Regions from separate parts of the Exiguobacterium sp. N4-1P genome, predicted to be linked through region 2. Evidence: riboswitches for the same ligand, from Rfam matches in the RefSeq annotation. Region 2 holds a riboswitch; each other region holds the start of a gene.
The links. Region 2 has a riboswitch for thiamine pyrophosphate ahead of thiD (bifunctional hydroxymethylpyrimidine kinase/phosphomethylpyrimidine kinase). Riboswitches for the same ligand answer to the same signal wherever they lie in the genome.
Positions count from the first base shown of each region.

Region 1: linked by a shared signal. The riboswitch ahead of A0126_RS06135 (3-oxoacyl-ACP reductase) and the one ahead of thiD (bifunctional hydroxymethylpyrimidine kinase/phosphomethylpyrimidine kinase) in region 2 are both predicted to bind thiamine pyrophosphate.
Region 3: linked by a shared signal. The riboswitch ahead of tenA (thiaminase II) and the one ahead of thiD (bifunctional hydroxymethylpyrimidine kinase/phosphomethylpyrimidine kinase) in region 2 are both predicted to bind thiamine pyrophosphate.
Region 4: linked by a shared signal. The riboswitch ahead of A0126_RS07835 (ECF transporter S component) and the one ahead of thiD (bifunctional hydroxymethylpyrimidine kinase/phosphomethylpyrimidine kinase) in region 2 are both predicted to bind thiamine pyrophosphate.

Region 1 is NZ_CP022236.1:1,207,474-1,215,172, reverse strand. It holds gene A0126_RS06150 (bifunctional 2',3'-cyclic-nucleotide 2'-phosphodiesterase/3'-nucleotidase) at 1-2,261, opposite strand, end outside; gene A0126_RS06145 (hypothetical protein) at 2,473-3,888, opposite strand; gene A0126_RS06140 (LLM class flavin-dependent oxidoreductase) at 4,037-5,374, opposite strand; gene A0126_RS06135 (3-oxoacyl-ACP reductase) at 5,412-6,182, opposite strand; TPP riboswitch at 6,302-6,402, opposite strand; gene adhE (bifunctional acetaldehyde-CoA/alcohol dehydrogenase) at 6,552-7,699, opposite strand, start outside.
Region 2 is NZ_CP022236.1:520,195-527,893, forward strand. It holds gene A0126_RS02670 (murein hydrolase activator EnvC family protein) at 1-637, shown strand, start outside; gene A0126_RS02675 (murein hydrolase activator EnvC family protein) at 841-2,115, shown strand; TPP riboswitch at 2,177-2,287, shown strand; gene thiD (bifunctional hydroxymethylpyrimidine kinase/phosphomethylpyrimidine kinase) at 2,404-3,213, shown strand; gene thiM (hydroxyethylthiazole kinase) at 3,194-3,964, shown strand; gene thiE (thiamine phosphate synthase) at 3,954-4,592, shown strand; gene A0126_RS02695 (hypothetical protein) at 4,613-5,050, shown strand; gene A0126_RS02700 (ArsR/SmtB family transcription factor) at 5,137-5,502, shown strand; gene A0126_RS02705 (CHASE3 domain-containing protein) at 5,592-6,200, opposite strand; gene A0126_RS02710 (YitT family protein) at 6,441-7,310, opposite strand; gene A0126_RS02715 (hypothetical protein) at 7,443-7,699, shown strand, end outside.
Region 3 is NZ_CP022236.1:927,350-935,048, forward strand. It holds gene A0126_RS04720 (alanine/glycine:cation symporter family protein) at 1-1,006, opposite strand, end outside; gene abc-f (ribosomal protection-like ABC-F family protein) at 1,231-3,087, opposite strand; gene A0126_RS04730 (DUF1002 domain-containing protein) at 3,369-4,250, opposite strand; TPP riboswitch at 4,438-4,543, shown strand; gene tenA (thiaminase II) at 4,618-5,319, shown strand; gene A0126_RS04740 (sporulation protein) at 5,470-6,243, opposite strand; gene A0126_RS04745 (class I SAM-dependent methyltransferase) at 6,342-7,526, shown strand; gene A0126_RS04750 (BrxA/BrxB family bacilliredoxin) at 7,559-7,699, shown strand, end outside.
Region 4 is NZ_CP022236.1:1,478,869-1,486,567, reverse strand. It holds gene A0126_RS07845 (DEAD/DEAH box helicase) at 1-316, shown strand, start outside; gene A0126_RS07840 (50S ribosomal protein L25/general stress protein Ctc) at 656-1,294, shown strand; TPP riboswitch at 1,384-1,482, shown strand; gene A0126_RS07835 (ECF transporter S component) at 1,582-2,160, shown strand; gene A0126_RS07830 (ABC transporter ATP-binding protein) at 2,157-3,722, shown strand; gene A0126_RS07825 (energy-coupling factor transporter transmembrane component T family protein) at 3,688-4,413, shown strand; gene A0126_RS07820 (NAD(P)/FAD-dependent oxidoreductase) at 4,491-5,534, shown strand; gene A0126_RS07815 (alpha/beta fold hydrolase) at 6,066-6,869, opposite strand; gene A0126_RS07810 (hypothetical protein) at 7,071-7,699, shown strand, end outside.

The sequences.
Region 1 (7,699 bases), 690 kb from region 2:
GCTGATTTTTTATCGATCGCCGGTGTCGCGACGAAGCCTGTTCCGACCGTGACGGTTGCTGATTTTTTCATGAATCCGAGTTCCGAGACGACCGTCAGTTTGTCACGGAGCTTGACCGGACGAACCGTTACCGCATACTTTCCTGTTTCGTCAGCAGTCGCCGTTCCGAGAACTGTTGATCCGAGTTTGACGGTAATCTTCGCTCCGGCAACAGCTGTTCCTGTGACGACTTTCGCTCCCGGTTTGACGGTTGCAACGTTAACATTAAAGTTTTTCATCGGCACGTTCATTTCGAACTTCAGGAACGTTCCCGTTTCACCGGCACGTGTCACGCCTGTATTCGTGATCCCTTCGTAACGTTTCGTATATGCTGCTGCCGCTTCCGCTGAATCGAAGTTGACCGTCATCGGTTTACTGGCAACAAGCGACCAGTTCGCATCGGCCTTATAGTCGACCGGCTGCTTGGCTTGGATGAAGTCTGAGATGACGTTCCGTGTTTCGTACGCTGACTTGTAGACGATGTTTTTTCCGCCACCAAGACCCGGGAACGACGCACTGCCTGCACGGTAGTTGTTTGTCGCGACGAGGAATTCCTGCTCCTCCGTGATTTCCTTGCCTTCGTACTTGATGTCTTGGACACGACTGGCATCCGCGTTGACGACGACGCCGTTGTAGTCATACTTCGCGGGTTTCGTAATGTCGATTTCATACGTCAATCCGTCGAGGATATCGAAGTTGTAGCTGCGGAAATCCTTGTTCAATAAATCGGTTTGTTCGCCTGATACTTCATTGAATTGACCGGCCGACATCTCGAGCCAGTTCTTGACGTCTTTGCCCGTCACCTTGACGACTTCAAGCGTGTTCGGATAGACATATAGATCAGCGACGTTTTTCAGTGCGATCGGGCCTTTTTTAATCAACGTGTAGTCTGCCGCATTGACTTGATTCCGTCCGCCTGTTTTGAATGGTGCACCGGCAGATAAGAGTGGCAAATCTTTATATTTCGCGAGTTCCGCATTGTCTTTTAACTGTTTTTCGACGTACCATTTTTGAGCGTTCGTGACGAACTGGACGGAATCATCATCCTGGACGAGTGCAAAGAAACTTTGGATATCGTCGTTGATCGTTCCGACTTCCTGACGGATATAGTCGAGTGTTCCTTGATGCGACTTCTCGATCAGCTTGACCGCACCGGCATCAGCGACCGTCTCTTTCGTGACGTCAGCGAGTTTCGCAGATGACGTATCGATCGTCCACTTGCCGTCGACTTGTTTTAATTGCAGATCGATGACACCGACATTTTTCCCTTGCGTGTTCGCCATGACGACCGGTTTTCCGTTAATCAGCCCTTTTTCGGCATCGACGTTCGGTAACTTATTGAATGCCGAGTCAGCTGCCGGGAATTTTCCGTGCTGGTGACCGGTCATCAAGACATCGATGTCGGCCAGTTTCGATAAAGCATACCCGACGTTCTCATCGCCGTCTTTTTGGTCGATCGTATCCCCGATTCCGGAGTGGGCCAACGCAACGACGACGTCTGCACCAGCGTCTTTTAGTTTTTTCGCCGTCGCTTTAGCGACCGGGATGATGGCTTCCGCCGTCACTTTACCGGTCAAGTTCCCCGCGTCCCACGCCATGATTTGTGGTGTGACGACACCGAAGACGCCGACTTTGATTGTTTTCGGTTGATTGTTTTGATCCATCACTTGCCGTTCAATGATTTGATAGTCTTTTCCGTCTTCATTGTATTCCGCGACGATTGGTTGTTTCGTCACGGCGTCGAGGACGTTTGAGTTGACGAACTTGATTGAACCGCTTGAAGCACTCATCGCTGACTTCAGGAAGTCGAGTCCGAAGTTGAACTCATGGTTACCGAGCGTGACGGCGTCGTAACCAAGGTATTCCATTAATTCATACATCGGGTGTTTGCCTTTGTTGCCTTGATCGTACTGATTTTTGACATAATCCCCGAACGGCGTGCCTTGGAGTGTGTCCCCGTTATCGAACAGGAAGCTGTTCGTTTCGCCGACGACGTTTTGTTGCTGTTTGATGACTGTCGCTGCTTTGACGAGACCGATCGACTCATCTTGCGCGTCTTTGAAGTAATCATAATTCATCGAGTTTGTATGTAAATCTGTTGTTTCTAGAAAACGTAGTTTGACGACACTGTCATCTGCTGCGAGTGTTTTGACTTGGATGACGGGTGCTAACATCGGTGCGATCAACGTGGTAGCGATAATAATTTTTGTAGCCTGTTTCATCTGGTTTCCCCCTAAGATATAAATGACTGCTCAATTAATTTAACACGCTTTGATTGTAGCTTATAGCCTCTTTGAATAGGTCGGACATCCGTCTTATTTAACCTTCTTAACTAATTCCACAAATTGGCTTTACATTAACCTTGAACCTTTACAAATTTACTTGTAAAAAAGAAAACCGCTCCCCGAACTTACGGGAAACGGTTTTCACCCTTCATCTATCACCATGATGCTGTCGTTTGATTGCGTAACCGATGAAACCGGCAATCAGTGCCAGTACCGTCGCATAGAGAATCGTCGTCACCGTCGCCGTCTCTTGACTGAACCGGACGAGAGCATCGTCCTGCCATAAGAGTGCAAACGATGTCCCCGTCAGCGAACAGATGAACCAGCTAATCAAACCGGTCGCAACAGCGAAAACGACGGGATCGTATATTTTCTTAAAGGCCCGGATGCTGACAAGGAGATAGACGACGAACGGGACAATCAGAAACAGCCAAAACGGGAACGGCTTGTCCTGTTCGACTTGATCAGCGGCCGCCGTTTGCCCGGCCGACCGAGCGTCCATCGCAAGGACGACATTTCGTGCCGTCCCGTAATCGACTGCGTCAAGCGTCAAACGCGTATTCGATAAATCGGGACGTTCTCCCCCGATGACAGTCAACAATTGATTCGTGACGCGCTCGGCGTCGATTCGGTTGACGACGTCCTCCATCGATTGTTTCAACCGCGTCACGTCGGTTTCCCCGTTCAAAAACGTCACCGGGACATTTAATCTTGCACCAAGGACATTTGCCTTGTAGGTCACTTGACTGCCGTGCATCAAATCATACCAGCCGTCACTGCCTGCGTTTAAACTCGAAACAGTCAACCAGGTCCGGGTCGAGGCGTCCCCCTCATATTTCGCTTCATCCGTCACCGTAAAGAACAGTTGTGCACTACTTGCGACCATCAGAATAATGATCGCAGCACGGGCGGCGGCTGACACACCGGACAGTTGTCGTGGATAAAACGCGAGATAAAACAGTCCTGTCAAAAAGAGTAAAATGAAGATTCCATTCCAGACGGTCGCTTGATCAATTGTCAGCACATCAATCCCGAGTCCTGTATTGAACGTAAATGCAAACAAGACGAAACTCGCCGCTAAAAAGCTGATTGTTCGAATCGTCCAGGTCACACGCGTTGCACCGATCCGTAAAACTAAGAATAAGATTAGGAATAGACCGATTCCGAAAATCGATAAGAAGGGACTCCCATATTCGGCGCGGAAGGACAGGGGTTCCAAGACTTGATTGAGATCGATTCCGAAAACCGATAAGATGTTCCCCGTATCATTTGCGCCAATCAGTTGATTCGTCAATCCCTCTTTGACGGCTTCCGGCAACGTGACAGCCATTCCGCTGATGAAAAACAGGAGGAACACGAGGGTCAATTCCAGTGTCGTCCACGAGACGTCCGCGTCCTGCATCAGTTCCACGAACGCCTGGTAATCGGCAGATTTCTCGATTTGTTGGACGAGAACGGTCATGACACCGAACAGGACGAGAAAACCAATACAAGCGAGTCCTATACCAAACAAGATATTGCGTAACATATGCGAGCGTTCCTTTCGCTGTTGCCTCCGCTCCATAAAAGCGCCTCCCCTTGACTAGATTGTTTGTATAGTTATTCCTGTTCCGGGTGATTTGAAAACGAATCTTCTGCATTAAATACAAAAAGTAGCTCGTCCATGACGAACGGGCTACTTCCCTGACTCCGACTCTGATTGGCAGGAACGCTTAGTTTACGAATTTTTTCACGTCCGACTCCCCCACCTGAGCTAAACCAAAATGTTCCCGAAGCGTAGTCCCTTGATAGGCTTCTCTAAACAACCCTCTTTTTTGCAGTTCAGGAACGATCAGGTCTACAAAATCCTCTAAGCTTGATGGGAGTGACGGCGGCATCAGATTAAATCCGTCTGCGATACCCATTTCAAACCACAGCTCCATCTGATCGACGATTTCTTCCGGTGTACCTATCAGTGTCAGGTGTCCCCCACCAGCTGCCAGATAACCTAACAGTTCTCTTAGTGTAGGCTTTGTATCATCGATGATTTCAAGAATCGTTTTATAGCGTCCGACCGGTCCTGAAAACGCATCGACAGGCGGTAAGGACGGCACCGCTTTGTCAAGATCCCAATCAGAACAGTCCTGTTGCAAAAAGAAACTCAGTTGCTTCAAGGCATTCGCGACCGGTAATTTTTCATCCAGTTCGGCTTTCTTCGCCAGCGCCTCTTCCCGTGTTCGACCGACGTATGTAACCAATCCTGGAAAGATTTTAATCTGCCGCTCCGGTGACTCACTTTCTTTGATTTGTGTCTGTAGACTTTCCCGGAATGCTTTCGCTTGCTTTACATTCCACGACACCGAATAGACGGCATCCGCGTGCTTCGATGCAAGTGCAATCCCTTGGGCAGATGCACCCGCCTGCATTGCCACCGGCTTCCCTTGAGGACTACGCGGTGTAGACGAAGGACCTTTTACGTTGAAGTAGGTCCCGCTATGATGGAATGGTTGAATCTTTTCAGGATCAATCAACCGGTTGTCCGTCCGGCTCGAAAGGAAATCAGCTCGATCCCAGGATAAAAATAATTTTTCCATTACAGATGCAAATTCATCCGCCTTTTGATACCGTTCGTCCCTTGCAGGGAGCCTATCCATACTATGGTTTAACGCTTCCCAGTCCGTCATCGACGTCACCAGGTTCCAGCCGACACGCCCGTTCGTCACGTGATCAAGGCTTAACAGTTGTCTCGCCGCTGTATACGGATTTGAAAACGTACTCGATATCGTTGAAACTAACCCGATATGATGGGTTACTTGAGAAATAGCGGTTAAATTGATTACAGGATCGAGCCAAAAGGCAGGTAGTTCAGTTGCGTTTGCAGCAGGAAAAGATTGATTGTCAGCAAAAAATACAGCATCCAGGCAACCCGCTTCCGCTAGTTGAGCCAATCGCTGATAATAACCGCTCTCCCCGATTTCTTCAATCGCAGAATCCGGCATTAACCATGCCGCTTGATGATGGCCACAGCCGTACAATAAAACACCGACGTTTAACTGCTTTGTTTTCGTCATCTCTAGTTCCCTGACTCCTTTCTCCTGAACGCTGACATCAGTTCATCGTCAATCCGCCATCTACGGTTAGATTTTGACCGGTAATGCCAGAGGCGGCTTCTGACGCTAAAAAGGCGACCAATTGCGCCACCTCTTCCGGCGTCGTCACTCTTTTTAACGGAGTTGATTGAGCAATTAAATCGAATACTTCAGCGGTCGTCACAGCGCTGGCATCTGTCACTTTTAACAAGCCGCCGGAGACGACATTCACGTTTATGCCGTACTGTCCTAGCTCTGATGCAAGATTACGCGTAAAGCCGATCAACCCTGCTTTTGCCGTTGTATATTCGTGATAGGGAACTACCGGGTTTTGATACAGATTCGTGCCGATGCTGATGATGGTGCCGCTATTTCGTTCAATGAACTGCGGCAGGACACTTTGCACGACGTGGAACGCTGCTTTCAACGTGCCATCCAACTGTTTTTGATAATCTTCCCATTCCAAATCGATGAATGATTTTTGAGCGCGCGGATCGAACTTAAAATCGACTAAGGCATTATTGATCACGACATCGATTTGTCCGTAATGAGCTGTCGCTGACTGCATCAATGTCTCGACGTCTTCTCGCTTCGTGACATCCGCATACAGGGCAATGGCATGTTCTGCACCGAGCTCATTTACGAGTTCCTCTGCCGCATCCTTGCTCTTATAATAATTAATCACAACTTTAAACCCATTGTTCACCAATACTCTTGCAATCGTCGCGCCAAGTCCCCGACTGCTTCCCGTCACTACTACCGTTCTGTTCACTGTCTTCCACTCCTTCATCGTCTTTTGCAACTTAAATAGCGAAGTCGTAAACAAAAAAAGCGCAACTCTCCAAAAGGAAAGTTGCGCACGTCTAAATAATCACATAGCAAAAAACCGACAGACTGGTCTTCGCTGGTTTATTAGAGTCTACACTTCCCTACGCTAGTACGAACTAGTTCAGGTTCAAAGGGTTTGAGTATCTACTCATCTCAGTTTAGCAACACCCCTAGTGATTCTATTCAAGTTACCTTCACTTTAGCGGTCTTAGAAATATCTGTCAATAATGACAAGACAGTTTTATCGGTGTCTCTTCTGATTACAAACGAAAGCCTTGCCTCCGTCGACCGGAAGCAAGGCTCTTTTGAATTGCCATGATTTTTTTCTCTGTTATACGCCTTCGTACGCAAGCTCCATGATGTTCCGAAGTTCCGTCACGAGCGGCATTTTTGGATTCGCTGTCGTACATTGATCTTCGAATGCATCGACGGCCATCTTGTCGAGTTTTGCTTCAAAGTCGGCTTTTTTGATGCCTTGGGCTTTGAATGACATTTTGATGTTCAACTGTTGTCCGAGTTCTGTGATCGCTTGGATTAGTGACTCGACACCTTGTTCCGTCGTCGCTGCCGGTAGTCCGAGATAACGCGCGATTTCTGCGTACCGTTCATCAGCGATGAATGATTCATATTTCGGGAACGAAGCGAGTTTCGTCGGTTTCGCTGCATTGTAGCGGATGACGTGTGGCATCAGAATCGCATTCGTGCGACCGTGTGGCGTGTGGAACTCCCCACCGATTTTGTGCGCGATCGAATGGTTAATCCCGAGGAAGGCATTGGCAAACGCCATTCCGGCCATCGTTGACGCATTGTGAACTTTTTCGCGTGCTTCGGCATCGTCACCATTCGCATAAGCGCGTGGCAAGTAGTCGAAGATCATCTTGATCGCTTTTAGCGCCAGTCCGTCCGTATAGTCGTTCGCGAGGACGGAGACGAAGGCTTCTGTCGCATGTGTCAAGACGTCCATTCCGGTGTCCGCCGTGATTGATGCCGGGACCGTCATGACGAATTCCGGATCGATGATTGCGACATCTGGTGTTAATGCATAGTCAGCAATCGGATACTTGACGTTTTTCTCTTTGTCCGTGATGACGGTAAACGGTGTGACTTCAGATCCTGTTCCGGACGTCGTCGGAATCGCGACGAACTTCGCTTTGTTACCGAGCGCCGGGAATTTATAGGCCCGTTTCCGGATATCGAGGAACTTTTGACGTAAGTTCGAGAACGTTTCGTTCGGTTGCTCGTAGAAGAGCCACATGCCTTTCGCTGCATCCATCGCTGATCCGCCACCGAGGGCGATGATCAAGTCCGGTTTGAAGTCGCGCATCGCTTGCGCTCCTGTCTGAACCGTTGCAACCGATGGATCCGGTTCGACTTGGTCGAAGATCCGGTAGCTGACGCCTGCCGGTAAGTTGCGGATGACTTTATCCGCGTAGCCGAACTCGACCATCGCTTGATCGGTGACGATCAACGCACGTGAGA
Region 2 (7,699 bases):
TGAAGCTCAAGCAGCACAAGCAGCAGCCGATCAGGCAGCGGCAGAAAAGGCAGCAGTTGAGCAAGCTGCAGCAGAAAAAGCGGCAGCCGAGCAAGCTGCAAAACAAGCAGCGCGTCAAAAAGCAACAACGAATTCAACAAAACAATCAACGCCGACACCAGCGCCTGTAACACCAAAACCAGCACCAGTAGCACCGAATCCAGCTCCGGCTCCAGCTGCATCTTCAGCATTGTTCATTCATCCGACAAGTGGTGCGACTACACAAGGATACGGCTCAGCAAGTGGTGAAAATGGGTATGGATTCCATAATGGAATCGACTTTGGTGCACCGGTTGGAACACCAATTGTCGCAGCAGCAACAGGAACTGTCATTACGGCTTCTAGTAGTGGTCCTTACGGAAATCACATCATGATTGCTCACCAATTGAACGGAAAAACGTATACGACGGTTTACGCGCACATGAGTTCATTGAATGCGCGTGCAGGACAACGTGTCAGCCAGGGACAACAAATCGGTGCACTTGGTAGCACGGGTAACTCGACTGGACCACACCTACACTTCGAAATTCATGTCGGTGGGTATATCTACAGCGGAACAGGCCCTGCAAATAGTGTTAATCCTATGTCAATGTTATAAAATCGTAAAAGAACCTCTACATTGTAGAGGTTCTTTTTTATACAGTTTGAATAATTAGTTGTTATATTACAAAATAACGTTTTCATTTGAAATGTAAATGAAATTTTTCTGAAACTATTACGGTGCTATAATCAATTTCAGATAGTTTCACTACGGAACAGGACTTCAAAAATCGAATTCATACATAAGCGAGGAACTCACATATGCTAAAAAAGTTATTTTCTACCGTACTATTAGGGACGTTATTATTGACGAACACCCCAATCACTCAAGCGGCTACAATCAAAGAAAAGAAAGCAGATAATGCAGCTGAACAACGTAAACTAGAAAAATCAATCAAAAAACAAGAATCTAAAATTTCAAAAGAGCAACGTCAAATCAATGCGATTGATGCAGCAATCAATGAAAATATTTTTCGTGTCTCAGAAAAAAATAAACAGATTCGTCAGTTGAATGAACGAATTGAAGAGCTTGAGGCAGACATTATCCATTATGAAGAAATGTTAAAACGCCAGGAAGAGCTGTTAGGAGACCGCCTTCGTGTGCTTCAAGAAAATGATGGGAATTCGATTAAATGGGAAGAAGTCATTTTTGGTTCGAAAGATCTTGGCGATCTCTTTAGTCGTGTGATGGCAGGGAAAAAAATTGCTGAACAAGATGACAAGATGATTTCTGCTTACCTTGAAACGCAAAAAAAATTAGCTGATGCTAAAGCGACGCTTGTGGATAAAAAGGAAGAGCGAGTGAAAGAAAAAGAAGCCCTTTTGGTTCAAAAAAAGGAACTCAAACAGCAAATGAAAGCACGTAGTGCAACCTTAAAAAAATTACGTCAAGGTAAAACAAAATTTACGACAAAACTTCTGAATGCGAAAGAACTTCAAGCGACATTAGAAGCGCAAGAACGTGCGATTGCGGCAGCAAAGGCAGCAGCTAAAGCAGCAGCGGAAAAGGCAGCAGCTGAAAAAGCGGCAGCGGAAAAGGCGGCGGAGGCGGCGGAAAAAAACAACGCCGGGACGTCTAAGAAGGTCGTAAGTGCTACGCCAGTCGCTAGTGTTCCGAGTGGTTCGGCGCAGTTCGTTCGCCCTGCGTCAGGAAGTGTTTCACAAGGATTCGGACCAGCGAGTGGTGCGAATGGGTATACTTTCCATAATGGTGTCGACTTTAGAGGGTCAGTCGGATCATCAATCGTCGCAGCAGCTTCAGGAACGGTCATCACAGCAGGAAGCGGTGGACCGTACGGAAATCACGTGATGATTTCACATTTCTTGAATGGGAAAGTGTATACAACAGTTTACGCGCATATGAATTCATTATCAGTTCATGCTGGACAAACGGTCTCGCAAGGGCAACAAATCGGTACGCTCGGAAATACGGGAAACTCGACGGGCGCACATCTTCATTTTGAATTGCATATTGGTGGTTACCAATACAGTGCGACAGGACCAGCTAACACAGTTAATCCATTAGCATACTTATAAAAACGAGCTTCGGCTCGTTTTTTTTATGGCGCTATGCTACAGTGAAAGAGAAATTTAAATCATGAGCAACTAGGGGAGCTGGAGGAATCTGGCTGAGAGGAAAACCATTCTGTTTTCGACCCTATCACCTGATCTGGATAATACCAGCGTAGGAAAGTTGAGATTGAAGACATGAATAAGTGACCACACTCGTTGGTTTTTCATGGCGTCGTCTGCTTTTTTACAGCGGACGGCGCTTTTTTTCGTTCCGCTTTCTCCTTGTGCTCTCATAGAAAGTGAGGTCTATCGATGAAACATGTACTGACGATTGCTGGATCAGACTCTAGTGGTGGAGCTGGAATTCAAGCCGACTTAAAAACTTTTTCTGCTCTTGGGGTTTACGGTATGAGTGTAATTACTGCTATCACAGCGCAAAATACGTTAGGCGTACAAGCAGTTGAAGATGTATCACCAACGCTTGTCGAAGCCCAGTTGAACTCGATTTTTAGCGATATTCGTGTAGATGCCGTTAAAATTGGGATGGTCTCGAATGAAAAAACGATTCAAGTCATTGCCAAATGTTTGAAACATTATCAGGGACCAGTCGTCTTAGACCCCGTGATGGTCGCAAAAGGGGGGCATGCGCTGTTAAGGAAATATGCTGAACAAGCATTAATGGAGCATTTGATGCCGCTTGCAACCTTGACGACCCCGAATATTCCGGAAATGGAACGCATGTTAGGGCAAGCGATTTCGACAATTGATGAAATGAAGCTGGCGACGACGGAATTCGCACAAAAACGAGACATCGCTATCCTGTTAAAAGGCGGTCATCTTGAAAGTACGGATGCCTCGGATATTTTATACACGGAAGGGAGGCATCATCTGTTTCAGGAGGCACGATTAAAACGCCAGCATACACATGGTACTGGATGTACATTGTCTTCCGCGATTGCGGCACGTCTTGCGCTGGGAGATTCCCTGAAGGATAGCGTGATTTATGCTAAACGGTACGTAACTGAAGCAATCCGGCATGGATTTGCCTTAGGGAACGGAATCGGACCGACACATCACTTTTATGACATTTGGAGGGAAACGGATGCTTACAACCATTCATGATAAAAAACCATTAATTCATCATTTAACGAATGCGGTCACGATTAATGAGTGTGCCAATATGACCCTTGCGCTCGGGGGTTCACCTGTCATGGCGGAAGATATCCTAGAAGTCGAGGAAATGGTTGGACATGCAGATGCTGTCGTTATCAATATCGGGACATTGAACGCAGCTTCACGAGCGTCGCAATTGTTGGCAGGTCAAACGGCTAACCGATTGAAGAAACCGATTATTTTAGATCCAGTCGGAATGGGGGCGACGACACTTCGGACACAATTCACGAAAGAGTTACTCGAAGCAATTCATTTTACGGTCATTAAGGGGAACGTCTCTGAAATCAAGACGCTCATCGGTCAAGTCGGACGTTCAAAAGGAGTCGATGTCGCTTCCGGAGAGACATTAGATTTTCAAGTCGTCCATGAGTTTGCTGGACGGCTCGGGACGACTCTCGTCGTAACGGGACCGGTTGATTTCATTACAGACGGCAAGCGACAAGTAAAACTAACCGTAGGAACGCCACGACTCGGACACATTACAGGGACAGGTTGCATGACGGCATCGCTCATCGGAACCCTACTTGGAGCAGGGTATGATGCATTCGAAGCAGCGACCTATGGGACGTATTTAATGGGAAAAGCGGGTGAAGTCGCAGATGAAGCAGCGGGACTTGGTGATTTCCGGATGGGGTTGTTCAACGCAATCAGCTTGACTACAGAAGAAAGTTTGAAAGGGGTATTGACCAGTGGAGAATGATTACACGGTTTATGCGGTAACAGATCGGCGCTTTCACCCGGACGTTGCCTTGATTGATGCGGTCGAAGCAGCAATAAAAGGTGGCGCGACGATGGTCCAGCTTCGTGAAAAGCAGGCGCAAGGGAAAGAATTTCTCGAACAAGCGAGTGACTTGAAGAAAATGATGTCTCGTTACGGCGTCCCACTCATCATCAATGACCGGATTGATATCGCACAAATCGTCGGTGCAGGTCTGCATATCGGGCAAGAGGACATCCCTTTGAAGGAAGCACGTAAGCTGTTACCGGAAGCCACGATTGGGGTTTCTGTTTCCACCGTTGAACAGGCAATCGAAGCAGAGCAAGACGGGGCAACTTATCTTGGCGTAGGGTCGCTCTATCCAACGGCGACAAAAGACGATGCGAGTCAGATGACAAACGAAACACTCCGGGCGATTCGCCGGGCTGTTTCCCTTCCTCTCGTCGGGATTGGTGGAATCACACATCATGTGGTGCCCGACTTATTCGAGATGCTTGAAGGATATGCCGTCGTCTCTGCCTTATTCGCAGCACCAGATATTGAACGTGCGGCACGAGAGTTCAAAGAGGCGGTTCAGACTGCGCGTCAAATAGTATCAGACCGGGTATAATCACTGAAGAGGTGATGTACGTGAAATGGCAAGTCATTCGCTTTCGGGGAGGCTGGATTCGGTATCGAATCGAACCACAAATCATTCGAATCGACAACCGTGGAAAGTATCATTTAGGTTGGAAATTGTTTCCCTATCCGAATCGTTATGCATTTGAATTGGCGGTTTTGTTAAAAAACAAACACCAACAACGATATAAACGGCCGCTGTTGATTAAAACGGCATCCATCGCTACGGAAATCTGGGGCCATACACACCTCGATTTATTTTATCGAGTGATGTTACAAGTACCGTTACCACGCTTCCTATCGAATCGATATAAGGAGCGATTGCGAAATACAAGTATCATCGATATCGGTGTACGGGCTGTCGATACTAATCGAATCGTTTGGGATATCGGGAATCGATTAGGGGGATGGGCAGTTTTTCGTACAATCCAAAAAAAACATCGGAAATGAATCTTCACCTCGCGAATCATCGTAGTCATCTTACTTGCATTTGTTGTTTTAGGATGGTGCAATAGTTTGGAGGAGAGGTGAAGACAGTGGAGGCACCACGCTGTGAGACGATTGCGATCGATAAAAAACGTGCTACTGAAATTGGTCATGCCGTTGAGAAAATCCCGACGCTTGAGATTGGGAAATTGTTTAAAGTGTTATCGGACGCAACGCGTCTACGAATCGCTTATGCATTGACGGTCGAGCGAGAACTTTGTGTTTGTGACGTATCGGCATCAGTTGATTGTTCGATTGCGACGGCTTCGCATCACTTAAGAACGTTATTGAAACAAGGTCTCGTCAAATATCGTAAAGAAGGAAAAGTTGTCTATTATTCACTTGATGACCATCATGTCTCGTCGTTAGTTCATTTGGCAATGGAGCATGTGAATGAAGGAAAGGCTTCTTCTTGAGAAAAATATAAAAAACGCACCGCAGTCCGATAAAGAACTGCGGTGCGTTTTTTAGCTTTTTCACGAAGCTAATCGTATGAAACAACAGATTATTTGATTCGATGGAAGAACGTGATGGTCACACTGATGAGTAGAAAGGCTAAAATGGATAGACTAAAGCACATCCGTTTATAGGATGCTGTCACGAGCGCCGTATTTTCGAGTTCTTGATCTAATTCGGTATACAATTGATCTTTAACTTGAGCAAGATCTTCAAGAATGGTCTGCGTGGTCTGCGTCGATTGTTTCGCTAAAGCGGTAGCTGCCTGTGAACCGTTTGTTTCATAAAGGCTGAAAACGGTTTCGATTTCTTTTTCCCATGCATTGTTACGGACCAATAAATCTTTAATCGGTACAGGTGTTTCGTTCGAAGCATTGAGCACACGGCGTAAATCATGAATTTTGGTCGTGCAGAAGTAGTATTGTTCAATGTAGCGGTCGTCTTCATAGAGCAATAGGCCGCGAACGGCATTTGCCCGATCCCGATTGTATTCGACGAGTTGGTCGACCTGTTTAATCATCGGGATGTTATGGGCGTGCATCTCTTCTGTCATTTTTGAAATGGTACGATAACCTGTCAAGGCATAGATGAGAGGAATCGAAGCGAACAAACTGACTAAAAGAATGAGAGAGATGCGGTAGCGCCAAAGTTTATTCATGCAATCATTCCTTCGTAAGCTAACTGGTAATGTCATTAGCTTAACCACTAATTCCCAAAAAGTGAAGAGTTATCTATTTTTTAGGGGAACATCTTTTGGTTACGGGGATCCAATCGTTTTATATTTTGAGATGAAACCTGAAGCGATACCAAACGTAGACGTATATGATGGGTCAGCCTTCGTTTACAAAAAACAACCCACCTCATGACAGGGGGTGTCGTTTCATCGTGTGCGGTTCATTTAAAAAGAGTAGGAATGTTCTTTGTAATTTCCGAAGACGGTATGAATCTCAGAGAAGGTGACGAAGGCATTAGGTTCGACAGAAGAAACAATTTCCTGAAGACGAACGATTTCATTATTCTGTACGACGACATAAACCATCTTCTTTGTCCGGTTGGAATAGCCACCGCGCGCATCGAGAATCGTGACACCACGACCAAGTTCTTTTGTGATGACGTCGTTGATTTCATCTGCTTTTTCACAAATGATAATACATTGTTTAGAAGCAGAGTAAAAACTATAGACCGTTTGCAACGCCTTGGCGCGAACGAAGCTCATAATTAATGCATACATAACATGTTTTAAGTCGAAGACTAGCCAAACTAAGATATAGATCACTAAATCCTGCATTAAAAAAATACGCGGGAGCGGCCAGTTATGAAAGCGGGCATAAAAGAACTTTCCGAGGATGTCGAGTCCACCTGTCGAAGCGCCGCCAAAGAAGATTAATGCCATTGCGAGTCCGGAAACTAACCCTGCAAAAATGGAGGCGACGAGAGGATCGTTTAATGACTCAGGAACCACTTGTGTTGGAATCCAATCAATTAAAAATGAAGAAATAAGGACGATAATTCCTGAAAGTAGCATGAATCGTTTTCTTAAGAAGCGAAAACCAAGTAAGAAAAGCGGGATATTCAAGACAAGTTGGGTCAGTCCGATAGGCGTATTGAACAACTCTTGGAAAATAAGTGTGATTCCCATGATGCCGCCAGATCCAATGTCATTTGGAGATAATAAAAGGCTGATATAAAGGGAGTAAAGAAGTGTACCGATTAAAAGGAAACTGATTTTTTCTGTTCGTTTTTTCTTGCTCGTTTGTTTAGTCTTCATTGTGATTGATGAGAAATCCTCATGCTCCTCCTTTGTAAAGTATCTGCCTGCAAGAGTACGCCTATATAGCATTAAATTCAACCCCTCAACTGAAAAATATCGTAAAAAAAATGTGACGCGGGTCGAAAGGAATTGAGTGAATTGAAAAAAATCCTTTTATTTTTATGCTGTGCGCTCATTGGATTAAGCGCAGGTTCCGTTTTTATGTTGCATTACTCGAGGGAATCCCCTGACAATAAGTGGCGTGATGGAGCACTGGTCACCAGATATGTCGGAACATCGGTTACAAATACAAATGCAATGACAGGATTTATTGAACGATTTCCATTTTCAGACGCACTTAAACAAGTAAAGATTGAAGGGACTACCGTCTCCTTACGTTATGAAGT
Region 3 (7,699 bases), 410 kb from region 2:
CACCATTACCGGCAGCGTAGCTGTCACTGAGTAAGATGATTGTCGCTGTTGCTGTACAGACGATCAACGTATCAAGGAAAACACCAAGTGTTTGTAAGAATCCTTGTTTTGCTGGGTGAGAAACTTCAGCGGCAGCAGCAGCGTTCGGAGCAGAACCCATACCGGCTTCGTTCGAGAAGAGACCACGTTTAACACCGAGCGAGATTGCAGCACCGACAGATCCACCAACAGCCTGGTCGATACCGAATGCACTCTTAAAGATCATTGCGAAAACCCCTGGAAGTTCAGTGATGTTCGTGATGACAACAAAGATGGCAGCAATCAAGTAGAGTGACGCCATGATTGGTACAACGATTGCTGAAACTTTCGCGACACGGTGGACACCACCGAAGATGACGAGACCTGTAAGAACGACTAAGATCCCACCGACGATCATTTTGTCGATTCCAAAGGCGTTGTCAAAAGCAGCGGCAATCGTGTTCGATTGAACCGAGTTAAAAATAAGACCAAATGTGACGGCGATTAAGATTGCAAAAATGATTCCGAGGACGCGGTTGTTCAATCCTTTTGCGATGTAGTAAGCAGGACCACCGCGGTAAGCGTTATTGCCTGTATCACGTACTTTATACACTTGAGCAAGCGTACTTTCAATAAGGGCTGTTGCTCCACCAAGGAGGGCGACCATCCACATCCAGAAGACCGCTCCGGGTCCACCAAGTGTAACAGCGATCGTAACACCGGCCAAATTCCCTGTACCGATTCGAGTCGCGGCACCGATGAAGAATGATTGAAGGGATGTAATACTCTGACCTTCATCATCTGTTGTCTTTTCATTTTTATCGAGTGTGACACGGAACATCTCTTTCAAGTAACGGAATTGGATGAACTTCGTTTTAATGGTGAAGTAGATGCCGACTCCGATTAAAGCGGCGATTAAGATATAAGACCATAAGATGTTGTTGGCGAAATCGACGCCCGATTGTACAGCTTGTTGAAATGCATCCATGTGATAGTTCCTCCCAAAGTGTTTTTGCTAAAAACTGATAATAGCTATAAGTTGAATTATACGAATTTTCAGACAACTTGCAAGCTTTTTTTCGAAACTTTCTTTTAAAATATTTAAAATATATTTTTTCGGGTTCAGAAAAACAGATCGTCATCAAAGCATTTTTAATTTAAAAAACCACCGCATTTAATGAAGCAGCGGTGGTGAAATGATGCGTTTTTTGATTAGTGATCGACTGCCAACAATTTTTCATAGAAGTCATCAATTTGACTAACGAGTTGTTCTCGTTCTGAGAATAATGTCGTGAGGACTTCATAATCATGTGTCGCCGCGAGTGATGTATCGAGTAAAGCCACCTCATCCTCTAGCTGTTGAATCTGCTGTTCGAGTTCGCCTGCATTTAAAGCCGGATGTTTCCCGGCTACCGGCGTCCGGGTAGCGCGGGGCGTGGGTGCCGCTGATTCGACGATTGACCGGGCATGTCGTTTTTCGGCAGCATATTGGTAAGAACCGTGAAAGATTTCTGTCGTGTCATCTAGCCAATAGGTTTTCGAGAAGAGTCGGTTCAAGAAATAACGGTCGTGCGATACGGCAATCAGCGTTCCGTCAAAGTGCTCGAGTGCTTCTTCAAGCGCCTCGCGGGATTCAATGTCGAGGTGATTCGTCGGTTCGTCAAGAATCAGGACATTAAGCGGCGAATGGACAAGAATCGCGAGCATCAAGCGCATCTTTTCCCCGCCGCTTAACGCAGTAATCGGTAAGAAGACACGTGGACCGAAAAAGAGGAAACGGGCCAACAGGGAGCGAGCTGTTCCTTCGTCCGCCGAAACGTGTGAGCGGAAGTAATCGATCAGTCGCTCTTCACCCGGCATATCGACGTGTTGCGATAAAAATCCGACCTGATTTGACGGACCACGCGTGACACGTCCGTTCGTCGGCTGGAGTTGTCCAAGTAAGACACGTAATAACGTCGTTTTCCCACTTCCGTTCGCACCGACGATTCCAATCCGGTCACGTGCCGCGGCTTCGAAATCGAGCGACGCGAACAACTTCCGGCCGGCGACGGAAAGCGTGACATCCTCAAGACGGTAAACGATTTGACTGAGTTGCCCTTGCGACGAAAAGCGGATGTCAGGCACCGCTTTTTCCAGGAGTGGCCGTTTGAGTCGCTCAATCCGTTCGAGTGCCCGTTCCATGGCTTTTGCTTTTCGGAACAGTTTTTCGCTTGGCGGAGAGGATTCATTTGCCCACTGGCGCAAGCGCCGAATCGCATCCTTCATCTGTTTGATTTTCTTTTGTTGTTCCGTGTAGGCGTGGAATTGTTCGAGGAGCAGGCGTTCTTTCGCGACCGTGTACGCCGAATAATTTCCTGGGTAGATTGTCAGTTCACCATCTTCAAGTTCAGCGATCAAGTTGACACTTGCGTCAAGAAACACGCGATCATGCGAGACGATGATGACAGCGCCCGGATAACTGTTTAAAAATTGTTCGAGCCATTCGATTGCTGCGAGATCGAGGTGATTCGTCGGTTCGTCGAGAATCAACAAGTCTGGTTCCACCAGCAGCATCCGGCCGAGGCAGATTTTCGTTTGTTCGCCACCACTTAATTGAGAAAAGGGACGTGTCAGCAAGGCATCGAGGTGGAGTCCGTTAATCATGCGCTGGATTTTCGAGTCGAGCAGGTAACCGTCCTGTTGTTCGAATTGTTCGGTCACACGCGTATACTCATTTAGCACATCGTCCAGGTGGTCAGCACTTGCCATTTGTTGCTCAAGCTGATGCATCGTCGTCCGTAAGGCGACGATTTGGGCAAATGCGGTCCAGAGAACATCAAGGCCCGTCAATTCTTCTGCGAACTGTGGAATTTGAGCCAAATAACCGATGGAAAGTCCTTTTTTAAGATAAAGGGTTCCGCTGTCCGCTGTTTCGAGTTGCGCGATTAAACGCAGTAACGTGGTTTTTCCGGTTCCGTTTCGACCGATCAATCCGATGCGGTCAGCTTGTTTAAGATAGAGCGAGACATCGGTTAAGACGGATGCTCCCCCAAATTGTTTTGTCAGGTGTTGGATGTCGCAAATCATGATCAGTAACTTCCTTTCATGCGCATCAAAAAACGGAGAACGCAAATAGCGCTCTCCGTTTACCGTAAAAGGTGCGCTTTGCTTTATTTTTCAGATGGATGTTCCTAAGAAAAGGGCAGACTCGTCCTTTAGAACGCCATTTCATGAAAAATCGCGCGCAACAGATAAAGTTGTTCCATCAACCATTGCTTACACGCAGCAAAACCCATCTTTTACACCACCTTTTCGTTTCGATAAAGTTAGTTTACCATGTTTTGAACTGAAAATGAAATCGTTTTCAGTTACTTGAACAGTCCGGAAATCGAGTTAAAGAACTTACTTAAGCCGTCAAACAGTTTTGCAAAAAATCCTTTCGTTTCTTCGGAGGTCGCGAACGCGTGGATATCTTGCCCGGCACCCTTTAATCCGGTCTCGATTTGTCCCCAGTTCAAGTCAGCTTTCTCCATTTGACTGAACAATGACGTCAACCGCTCCATTTGGGCGTCCGACAACTGGATGTTGTTATTTTGAATGACTTGGATGATGACATTCTCGATATCGACTTTGGTTTCCGGCTTTTGTTTGGCGATCTCTGCTTTGATTTCATTCATCAGTTCGGCGACTTTGTCCGTCCCGACCGTTTTTCCGACATCGGAAGTGACCGATAACTCTTGTTGGGCTAAATCTTTTCGTTCATCCGTCAATTTAATGCCGGTCTCAGCCGACGTTTGATCGTATGCTTTCATGATCCCCGTCAAAGCAGAGGTCCCGGTGACTTTATAAGGGGAAGTGATTGTGATGTCGGCGTCCGTTACGCCTGCAGTGACGAGCGCGTTCAAGTACATGTCTTTTGTTACCCAGGTAATGTTTTCGGTCGCGACAGATAAACCGTCGCCTTTTTCAGCGAGTTCGATTTTTGCGGAAGAGTACATATTGCCGCCGAGTTGCGATTGGGGAACGTTTTTCCCTAAATATTTTTCTTCATCCGCTGCCGTGGCGATGACGGGCGTAATGCCTTCCGGCGCATTCAATCGGGCGAGTACCCAGGCTTTATCCTTTGCCCCGAGCGATTCACCAAGCGTGATGATTGTTTTATCGACGACTTGCTCTGCTGAAGCAGCAGTCGGTAGAAGTAAACTTGTCGCTAAAAGCGTCGTGGTCATGATTTTTGTTGCTTTATTCATAGTATAAATCCTCCGAGTATAGTAGGTAGTATCAGGTGCTAATTTCATTGTAAGTGACGTCTTCCAGAACGGAATCGGTCTTGAGGCGGAATGAACCGCCCACCTCGTGTCCCTAATCCTATACTACATTTCATTTAAAATCCTGATCATGTGACTGAAAAAATGATATAGTGAAGAGGAATTAAATAATGACCACTAGGGGAGTCGGTAGGCCGACTGAGACGACGAAGACGTTCGGACCCTTTGAACCTGATTAAGTTTGGACTTACGGAGGGAAGTGGCGTGAATATCTCTCTTGTTGTCTCTTCACGTCATGCCCTGTTCGTAGGGTGTGGCGTTTTTTGATTCAACAAAAGGGGGAATTAGGTTGAAATTCAGTCAAGAAATTCGGCAAGCCGCAAAAACATATTGGGACAGCAGTTTTTCCCATCCATTCGTCACAGGCATTGGTGACGGGACGTTACCGCTCGAAAAATTTCGACATTATGTCATGCAGGATGCGTATTACTTAAAACATTTCGCAAAAATTCAAGCCCGGGCCGCCTCAAAGGCAACGGATTTTGCGACGATCGCGGAACTCGCGGAACATGCGACATCGACCTATGCGGCTGAGCTATCACTCCATCAATCGTTTTTTGAACCGCTCGCTATTACGGAAGCGGATTTAGCAGCGTTCGAACCGGCACCGACTGCGTATGCCTATGTCTCACATATGCATCATGCGAGCGAGGGGACACTCGGGGAAACGATTGCAGCGATTTTACCGTGTTACTGGCTTTATTATGAAGTCGGACAACAACTGTTGACGAAGTCACCGGCGTCACCGATTTATCAACAGTGGATTGCAACATACAGCTCGGAATGGTTCGAACGGGTCGTCTTTGAACAGGTCGACCGGCTGGATGCTTTGGCGGCGCAAGCGACTGAAGCAGAACGGGAACGGATGAAACACCATTTCGTCAGAAGCTGTTATTACGAATTGATGTTTTGGGAAATGGGCTGGACGGAAGAAACGTTTGAACGTCTCTTTACACAAGTTACGCGTCAACCAAAAGTAACGAAACGATAAGTACAGCTTTAGCCGCTGTTGATCAGCGCGATCAGACGGCAGACTGCACAAAACCTGAGCAATTTTCAGCTTTCGTAAAGAAAGTCATGGCAATCGCTCAGGTTTTTTTGTTGGTGGATTACAGGCATGATGAAAATTCTGGTAAGGAAATCAGCTGTACCGTTCAATCAAATCGTTTAATTGTTGTTTGACGGCGTTTCGGTCCATCAAATCGTGGTTCGATAAGGATAGCTTCGTCATCGTCTCATCCGCACCCGCCATCTCACTGAAGAGCGAACCTAAGTCGTGGGCACGACGGTCGATTTGCAAGACGATGTCGATGCCGGTACGGTCTTGGAGCATGATGAGTTCGACTTCATCGAGTTTATGGGCGAAGTACGTATTGCGTGCCGAATACTCGAGTTCCTGGGCGATCGGTAAATCCTTCCGGTAACGCCCGGGAAGTTTTTCCGTGTCCGCTTTCTTGAGTCGGAAGCCAAGTTCTTCCATCGCTTCTAAGATAACGGATTGGAGGTCATTGGCTTGGACGATGATGGCGTCCCGGTCTGACGGATCGACCGCCTGGGCGATATCGAGACCCGTTTCAATCCATGACTTCGATTGACTGACCGAGAGCGGCGTATTGAATGGTACTTGAAGCGTAAACGGAATTTCGCGTTCGACACCTGCTTCAATCGTAAAGGCGGCTTCGTTTAGCGAAAAACGATCGAGTGTGAACGTCGTAAATGTCGTGCTGTCCCTGACTTCTTCTTTATATTGTGTATTAAACGCTAAATAAATCCGATCGATTTCTTGGTCGACATTGCCGCCTTTAATATGGACGGTTCCGTGAATCTGTCCGCCTGGCTCACAGCGTTCGCTGTCGAGTCGTGTATCGACTGTGGCGGCACCGATTCCGATTTGTGATAAAAGTTTTTTGAACATCGTTCGTTCCTCCTTTAATGATGAAGCTACCTTACTTGTCGAATAGGGTGGAATTTGCTACAGTTTCGAAAGAACAATCAGAAAAGGACGGGACTACAGTGGAATTACACCAAGTAAAAGAATTACTCACTCAAAAGCTCGAGGCTGCTGCTCTCGTGCATGCAACGATTAGTGGTCCGCGCCAAAAGTCGAATGATCTTCGAAGAATCAAACTAAAACCGATTCTATTGAAAGATACGTATGCAATCCAGTTAGAGTTTCAATATGAACGGATAATTAAACACGAAAATTTGTCGGTTGATGAATTTTTAGAACGACTCGACGGATTGATGGAGGAATTCCGTCAATTTTTATTCCGTTTCGAGACGGAAGAAGTTCAGTTCCAGTTATCCAAAAAAATGAAAGTATCGTTAAAAACAACGCAACAGTCACCCCTGCAAGCAGAACTGTCACATAACCGTAAAAAAAGTCATCTCCTTGAAGATGGTGTCGTCGTTCCGTTTTTAGTCCGACTCGGTGTCATGACGGAAGACGGACAAGTCAAACGGCAAAAGTACGATAAATTTAAACAAATCAATCGGTTCCTAGAGTTCGTCGAAGATAGTATTTCCGCGTTACCGACAGACCGAACGTTACGGATTCTTGATTTCGGTTGTGGAAAATCGTACTTGACGTTTGCCTTGTATCATTATTTAAGTGTCGTCAAAGGCTTCGACTTGAAAGTGACCGGACTTGATCTCAAAAAAGAAGTCATCGAAGAATGTACAGCGATTGCGCGCGATCTCGACTATACGAATCTCGAGTTTCGTGTCGGGGACGTCCATGATTATAACGAAGATACAGAGGTTGACTTAATGGTGACGCTTCATGCCTGTGACGTCGCAACGGATGTTGCACTTGCCCGCGCCGTTGATTGGAATGCGTCTGTCATCTTAAGTGTCCCGTGTTGTCAAAAAGAACTCAATCGTCAACTCGACTGTTCACCACTCGACGTCATGTTGCAACACGGGCTGATTCAAGAGAAGTTCGCTTCGCTTGCGACGGATTCGATCCGTGCCGAAATCTTGACGCTCGTCGGTTACGAGACACAATTGCTTGAATTCATTGATTTAGAGCATACACCAAAAAATGTCTTGATTCGTGCGTATAAAAATGACCGTCAGCCGTCGGAAGAAAAAATTGACCGTTACGTCGCCTTCCGTGATCTACTACATGCGAAACCATATTTGGCGCAAGAATTAAGCGGCAGACTTGGACAGATTTCATCTAAACTCGTACAATAAGGAAGAGAACGAATAAGGGAGGAATTAGACCGATGGATTTCCAAATGTATTTTGAAGACGTCGTCCAGACAGCACGTAAAGAAGCGGCAGCTGCTGGTTTTGAAGAATTAACGACAGCTGAAAGCGTCGATGACGCGATGAAGCGTGAAGGATTGACACTTGTCCTTGTCAAC
Region 4 (7,699 bases), 960 kb from region 2:
TTTTAATGCAGGCGAAGTCGATCTGTTTTTGATTTCACTGAAGGCGGGCGGCACCGGACTGAACCTGGCGACGGCGGATACTGTCATCTTATATGACAGTTGGTGGAATCCGGCTGTCGAACAGCAAGCGGCTGACCGGGCACACCGGATGGGACAAACACAGACGGTCGAAGTCATTAAATTAATCACGAAAGGCACGATCGAAGAAAAAATCATCGAGCTGCAGGAACGGAAAGCGACACTCGTGACGGACATACTTGAACAACCGGCGTCACTTGCGTTATCGGTCGATGAGATGGTTCAATTGCTTGAATAAGAGGAAAGGCACCGATTTCTTAATAGGATGTAAACCGTTGCTGCTCTAGGGAGAACAGGTTTCTGGCTATCGTTTTTTCGCCGGTTGATGTTTAGCTTTTAATGTTACGGGGGTATAACTATCATAGCACCGCATCAGCGAGTTGCTTTTACAACCACATGTTTCTCAATATCAGCGTAATGACCTGGGAGAGAAATGCTAACCACTCACTTCGATCTTCATTTTTATGAAATCAATTTGAAATAGCATTCGATGCACCGTCTTGATCCGGAACGATTCGTTCCACTCCTTTCTTCATTACCTTTTGAGGGCTATACCAAATTCAAGGGGGAAATGAACATGTCAGTAACATTAAAAGTAGAAGAACGCGAAGTACGCCCACGCTCACTTAGAAAGCAATTACGTCATGAAGGAAAAGCTCTTGGTGTCGTGTATGGTTACAAAGTGGAAAGTACACCGATTGCCTTTGACGAAAAAGCATTGATCAAAGTCGTTCGCGAACATGGTGAGAATGCACTTGTTGCACTTCAAATCGGTGGTAAAAAAGTCAACACACTGATCAACAAACTCGATATGGATATCTTCACACCAACAATCAAGCACGTTGAATTCATCGCTGTTAAAATGGATGAAGAAACAGAAGTCGAAACAGATATCGTCCTCGTCGGCGAAGCGGCTGGTGCAAAACTTGGTGGATATCTTTCACAAACACTCTTTAAAGTAACAGTTGCAGCTACACCAGATAAATTACCGGAACGCGTCGAAGTCGATGTGACAAATCTTAACCTCGGTGATTCTCTATCGGTTTCGGATTTGCCGGAAGAAAAAGAATACCGTATCGTTACGGAAGGTGACATTCAAGTCGTTGCCGTCGTCGAATCGACACTTGAAGCGGATCTCGAAGAAGCAGATGCTGAAGAACCAGCTGAAGCGACAGAAGAAGTTTCTACTGAAGAACAAACGGAAGAAAAAGAATAATTTTTCTTACCCTCCCCTCGCGGAGGGTTTTTATCTGTATTGACAACTGTCGGTAGAGTCGGTACAGTAAATAGCGTACACACTATATGCACATCCACTAGGGGAGCCCATTGGCTGAGACGATTCACTTCGGACCCTTTGAACCTGATCTAGTTCATACTAGCGTAGGAAAGTGGAGCGGTAATTCGTTCAATTTTTCTGCATGTTTGCAGATTCAGCGACCGCTCTCTTTCATAGAGGGCGGTCTTTTTGTTTGTCTGGTGGTTGTGCCAAAGGGAGATAGGAACATGAACAGTTGGAAAATGAAAGAAATCATTGTCATGATGATGTTGTCGGTTGCTTGCGGGGTACTCTACTTAGGGTGGTCGACATTGTGGTTACCGATTTCCGCGATCTTCGGACCGGTCGGATCGAACTGGATGTTCGGGATTTGGGTCATCGCGAGTCCGCTTGTCGCCTACATCATTCAAAAGCCCGGGGCAGCACTGATTGCAGAAGTCGTCGCCGCGGCTGTCGAATTATTCACGGGGAGTCACTTCGGATTATCGGCCTTATTGATTGGTTTCGCTCAAGGAATCGGTGCCGAAATCGCTTTTGCCCTCTTCGGATACCGGAAGTTCAACACAATGACGTTAGTTCTATCCGGAATGTTCGCCGCAATCGGTAGTATGGTCTATAGTCTTGTCGTCAATGGTTTCGCCTACTATACGACGACGACACTTCTGTTGACGTTTTCCCTTCAACTCGTCAGCGGTGCATTGCTCGGTGGATTACTTGCGAAAGTCATCGTCGATGCGCTCGTCAAGACAGGGACGTTGAACGGTTATGCGATCGGGCGTAAGCGGCGGAAGCCGGATGCAGCATGATTCATTGTAACGACTTGTCTGTCCGCTATCCGGGGCAACATGACAACGTCCTGCACAAGGTGACGGTGACGCTACACGAAGGGGAAACGACGTTGCTCGTCGGACCGAGCGGCAGTGGGAAAACGACGTTTTTACATGTTCTCGCCGGTTTATTACCTGACGCGATCGAAGCCGATGTCAGCGGCCACTGCAAAACGAATGGGACGGTCGGAATCCTTTTTCAAAATCCGGACGACCAGTTCTGCATGCAGACCGTCGGAGCGGAAGTTGCCTTTAGTCTTGAAAATCGCTCAGTCGACCGCAGTCAGATGGATGACCGGGTTGACGCCGTACTGGCACGTGTCGGCCTTGATGTGCCGCTGACGACACCGATTATGCAACTGTCAGGAGGGATGAAACAACGACTCGCCCTCGCCTGCGTCCTAGCCCTTGAGCCGGATATTCTATTGCTTGACGAACCGACGGCGCAACTCGATCCGGCAGGACATCGGGTTTTGATGCAGCTGATTGAGGAACTCCATCACGACCGGACGTTGACGCTCGTTCTGATTGAACATCAGCTTGACCGCTGTGTGACGTTCAGTGACCGGGTGCTCGTCTTCGATCACGGTGGAACGATTTTACGTGATGGTCCGCCGCTTGATGTCTTCGGTCAGCATCGCGCTGAACTCGAACGACGCGGCATTGCAACACCGCTCCTCTACCCGTATGAACTGGAAACCGTGCCCCCCGCTTCTTCCCAGGCGGGGCGGTTACGAAAAGTGACTAACAACCGTCCTCCGGTTCGGCACGACACGACGTTCGCGCTGACGCGCACCGCGTTAGGACGCCGTAAGCAAGTGATTGTCGATAACCTGTCGCTTGCAACACACGCCGGAGAATGGATCATGGTCGTCGGATCGAACGGTGCCGGGAAAAGCACGTTGCTCGAAACACTGGCGAAATTGATTCCGGCGCAAGGCGGTACGGTCCGCTTGTTCGAAAAAGAACTGCGGACATGGAAAAGTCGGAGCTATTACCGACACGTCGGATTCGTCTTTCAACAGCCAGAGCTCCAATTTCTCAAGCAGACGGTCGAAGACGAGCTCGTAATCAGCATGGATGCACCGACGCCGGAGCGGATTGAAACGGCGTTGCAATCCTACCGGTTAACCCATGTCGCCCGTCAGTCGCCCCTCGCCCTGAGCATGGGTCAAAAGCGACGGCTCAGCGTCGCAACGATGTTGTTAGAACCAAAAGACGTCCTGTTACTCGATGAACCGACGTTCGGTCAAGATGCCGAGACGACAAGTCAACTCATCGAGATGTTCGAGCAGGCGCGATTAAACGGGACGACGCTGATCATGGTGACGCATGACATGGAGCTGGTCCACCAGTATGCCGACCGGGTCCTCGTCCTTGGTGACGGGCGACTTCAGTTCGACGGCACACCGGACACTTTGTTTAAAGACGAGACGTTACTCGAGCATAACCAACTCTCTCGTCCGTTATCGTATTTGTATCAGCAACTCGAGGAGGTGAAACGTCGTGCAGGAAAACGACTCCCCGCTCGCACGTATTAATCCGGCACTCAAGCTCGGTGCCCTCCTGTACGTGATGGTGCTCTTGATTGCGGCACCGACGTTACGCGAAACGATAGCCTTACTTTTACTCGCTGCGGTCGGATTGGGCTGCTCCGGTTGGTCACTGTTGACGCTCGCCAAACGGGTCTCCCCCTACCTCGTCTTGTTCTTGCTGACATTTTGGATGATGGCAGCCTTCGGAAAAGGCAGTACGGAAGTTTGGTCATTCGGTTGGTTTCGCGTCACGGAAGAAAGTATCGGTCATGCCTGGTTGATTGCACTGCGGATGCTCGCCTTCGTCTTCCTCAGTTTGACGTTCATCGCGACGACCGACCAAACCCGGTTCGTCATGAGCCTGATTCATCAGTGCCGCCTTCCGGACCGTCTCGCATACGGCTTTTTAGCAGGGATTCGTTTTATTCCGATCTTTCAGCAGGAAATAAGAACAATCCGTCAAGCACGGCGTGTCCGGCAACAGCACTCGATTTGGCCATGGCAGACGTTTTTCGCCATCAGTTTACCGCTTTTTACGAACAGTATCATCCGTTCGGAACAAATCGCGATTGCGATGGAAGCGCGTCGGTTTCAGGCCGAGCGGACGTATTATGTCCGTCCTGTCGTGACGCGTCACGATCAAGTGTTTTTTTGTCTCGTTTGTCTCGTGGCGAGCTTGCTTCGGATTGTCCTATGACATTCATTAGATTAACGCAGACGGATTCAGGGAATCATAGTTTCGGAAGCAGTTAATTTAAAGAAGTAGGTGAAGGTTTGAAACGAATCGTATTAGTCGGGGCAGGTCATGCCCATTTAGAATGTATCAAGGAAGGAACGCATCCGGATGTTGAATGGATCGTCATCAACCCGTCCCGTTACCAGTATTATTCAGGAATGTTCTCCGGTCTTGCGGACGGCACGTATCGACTCGAGGAGACCCGGGTCGATGTCAAAGCACTCTGTTCTCTTCACGGAAAGACATTGATGGAGGACCGTGTCACGCGAATCGATCCGCAAACGAAACAAGTTTTCTGTCAATCGGGTCAAATCATTCCCTATGATGTTGTATCGTGTAACATCGGTTCGAATGACTGGAATGTCTCAGATGCGACGTCACGCGTCACGATCAAGCCGAATTATCAAATCGATCAGGCGCTCCGTCAGTTTAAAGAGGCATCGTCGCCCGTCATCGTCGGGAGCGGTGCTGCTGCAATCGAGATGGCCGCCTCATTCCAATCGGACGGTTGTTCGGTCACACTCGTCCATGATGAACCGCTCCTCGCAGGACACCCGGCAGAAGCAAGCATCCTTGACCGGTTGGATACGCTGGGCGTGACACGCATCGTCGACCGGTTCCTCTCTCTTGATGAGCAAACCGTCCGGCTCCAGTCGGGTCAATCATTCAAAGCGGATGCCGTCCTGTTTTTAGGTGGCGCGTCAGCACTGGATCTGTTCAAGGCATCCGGCCTCTATTGTGACGACCGCGGATTTTTGCTCGTCCACGAGACGTTCCAGTCGCTAGAGGACCCTTCTCTGTTTGCCGTCGGCGACTGTGCGACGCTCGCCGCATATCCGAACACACCGAAGAACGGTGTAACCGCCGTCCGGCAAGCACCGGTCTTGCATGAGAACCTTCTTCGTTTCATCAATCAGGAACGTTTGCGGACGTTCCGGCCGCAAGCGCGTTACTTGACGATTCTTTCGATGGGACATCAGCAAGGGACCTTGCTTTACGGACGACACTATCAGACGAATCATTTGAGCTGGCGTTTGAAACAATGGATCGATCGCCGGTTCATCAAAAGTTATACAACATAAGAACTCGAATTTCGAATGAACTGGGTGTTCGGTTCAAGGCGGAACGTGCACTAAGGTGTCTGCATGTGGAACCTCCTAAAACAGAGAGGTATTCATTCCTCAATCTAGACACAAAAACAGCCATCACATACTTGCGATGGCTGTTTCAGACTGTAGACAACGTGCTATCAGGAAATCAAGCGTCTTTTTTCGTTACTTTCCTCGGGCGAGGCGCAAGCCGTTGCTCCTTGATCCTAACGGACAACGAGCAGGGTCTTGCCTGCCTCTGAAAGTGCGTTAAAAACGCACTTTTTCCCGTAGGAGTCAACGAAACGTGACGCTTTTTAGGGAATACCGTGAGATAAATCCAAATATGCAGACGGTTTAGAGCGTAATCTGTCTTGAATCGCTTAGAACTGCGAACGATTGCCGCTTTGAATACGAGGTGAGACAGGAAAGCGCATCTCGATATAGCATTTTCAGGCTTCATAACCGTTTAGCTACAGCTTTAACAGCCATCGCATACTTACGATGGCTGTTTCGTGTCTTTGATTATTTTAAGAAAGCAAGTAACGTGTCGTTGAATTTTTCGCGTTCATCGAGTACCGTCCCGTGCCCACTCTCTTCAAATGGTTCGATGCGTGAGTTCGGGATTCCTTTTTGCATCTCTTCCGCAAATTCAAACGGACAGACTTTATCTTTTTTGCCATGAATGATTAACGTCTCGACGTCAATCTGCGGCAATTCATTCCGTAAGTCTTCGTCGCGCAAGGCGATTGCCGATAAAATCGTGCCGTGAGAAGAGGCTGCGACACTTAAGTTGTGGAACCATTGTGTCAGCGGTTCTGAATGGTCTTGTTCAAAGAAGATTTTTCCGAATCCTTCAAGCATCGCCGGACGGTCTTTTCTCGTATCGGCAATCAAGTCATCGACTTCGTCTTTTGTCATCCCGTACGGGTACCCTTCCCGTTGCGTGAAGACCGGAGCTGCAGCACCCGCAAGAATCAATTTCGAGATTTTGCTCGATCCGTGGTTGAGCAGATAGCGTAACGCAATCCCGCCCCCCATTGAAAAGCCGAGTAACGCTGCGTCTTTCAGTTCGAGCTGCGTGATGACTTGATCGATGTCAGATGCCATCGTTGCATAATCATATCCGCTGGCTGGAGCATCCGATTTGCCATAGCCGCGGTAATCAACTCCGATGTAACGGTAGCCGGCGTCGAGCAAGGCATTCTTTTGATATTCGAACATGTTGTTATTCGCTGGCCATCCGTGTAACATGACGACCGGTTGTCCTGAACCGACATCTTCGACATAAATTTTAGTTCCGTCAACTGCTTGAATGAATGTACCCATTTGAATAACCCCCGTGTAGTAGTGAAATTCATGATGATTGAGTATTACCCGTTCTGATAGATTATTAACATCTTAAGGTTAAAGTGAAATGAAAAATAGATAAAATATGGAAAAATATATGGTAAAATAAGTAGAAAACGACGGGGAGGGATTGTCATTAAATCATGGTCACTGGCATTAGGACTGGCCTGCAGTCTCGTCTTGACCGGGTGCGGTCAAGAACGTTTATTGAAGCTTGAGTCCGTACCGGCGTACTGGTCAGTCGAACGTTTTACCGATCATCAATTCGTAGACGATGTATCGACGAAAGAGAAAAAACAATTGTTAAAAACGTGCAAGAATAAAAAGACGACGGCACTGCCCTCATCCTACCGGATCCTTAATACATATGAGATGTACTTTTCCTTAAAAACGCTTGAAATGTATGGAGCTCAAACCGAGGTCTTTTATCTCGCTGAAAAAGAAAACCTGTACCTCGCCTGCCGGTCGCGGGATACGCATCAATTAAAAATTCATCCGGTCGAAGCGAAAGACCATCCGTGGGTGAAGGTAGAACAAGGAACGGACAAAACGCCCTTGCAGACGCCGACATTTTTCCCGGTGACGGAAAAACAACGGACACGCCATGCGGATCAAAATCGTGAAGCGAAAACAGAGGGTGATTTCAGCCGTCGTCTCGCACCCTTCCATAACTTACATATGCCGATTGCAGGACAAATACTCGTCATCCTGACAGAGAACAACAAAGAGCACGTGCTCGTCGATGTCCCGACTTCGTTCATCAACCAGACGACAGACTTTTATTTGACGACGCGTCCGAGCGGGAACGG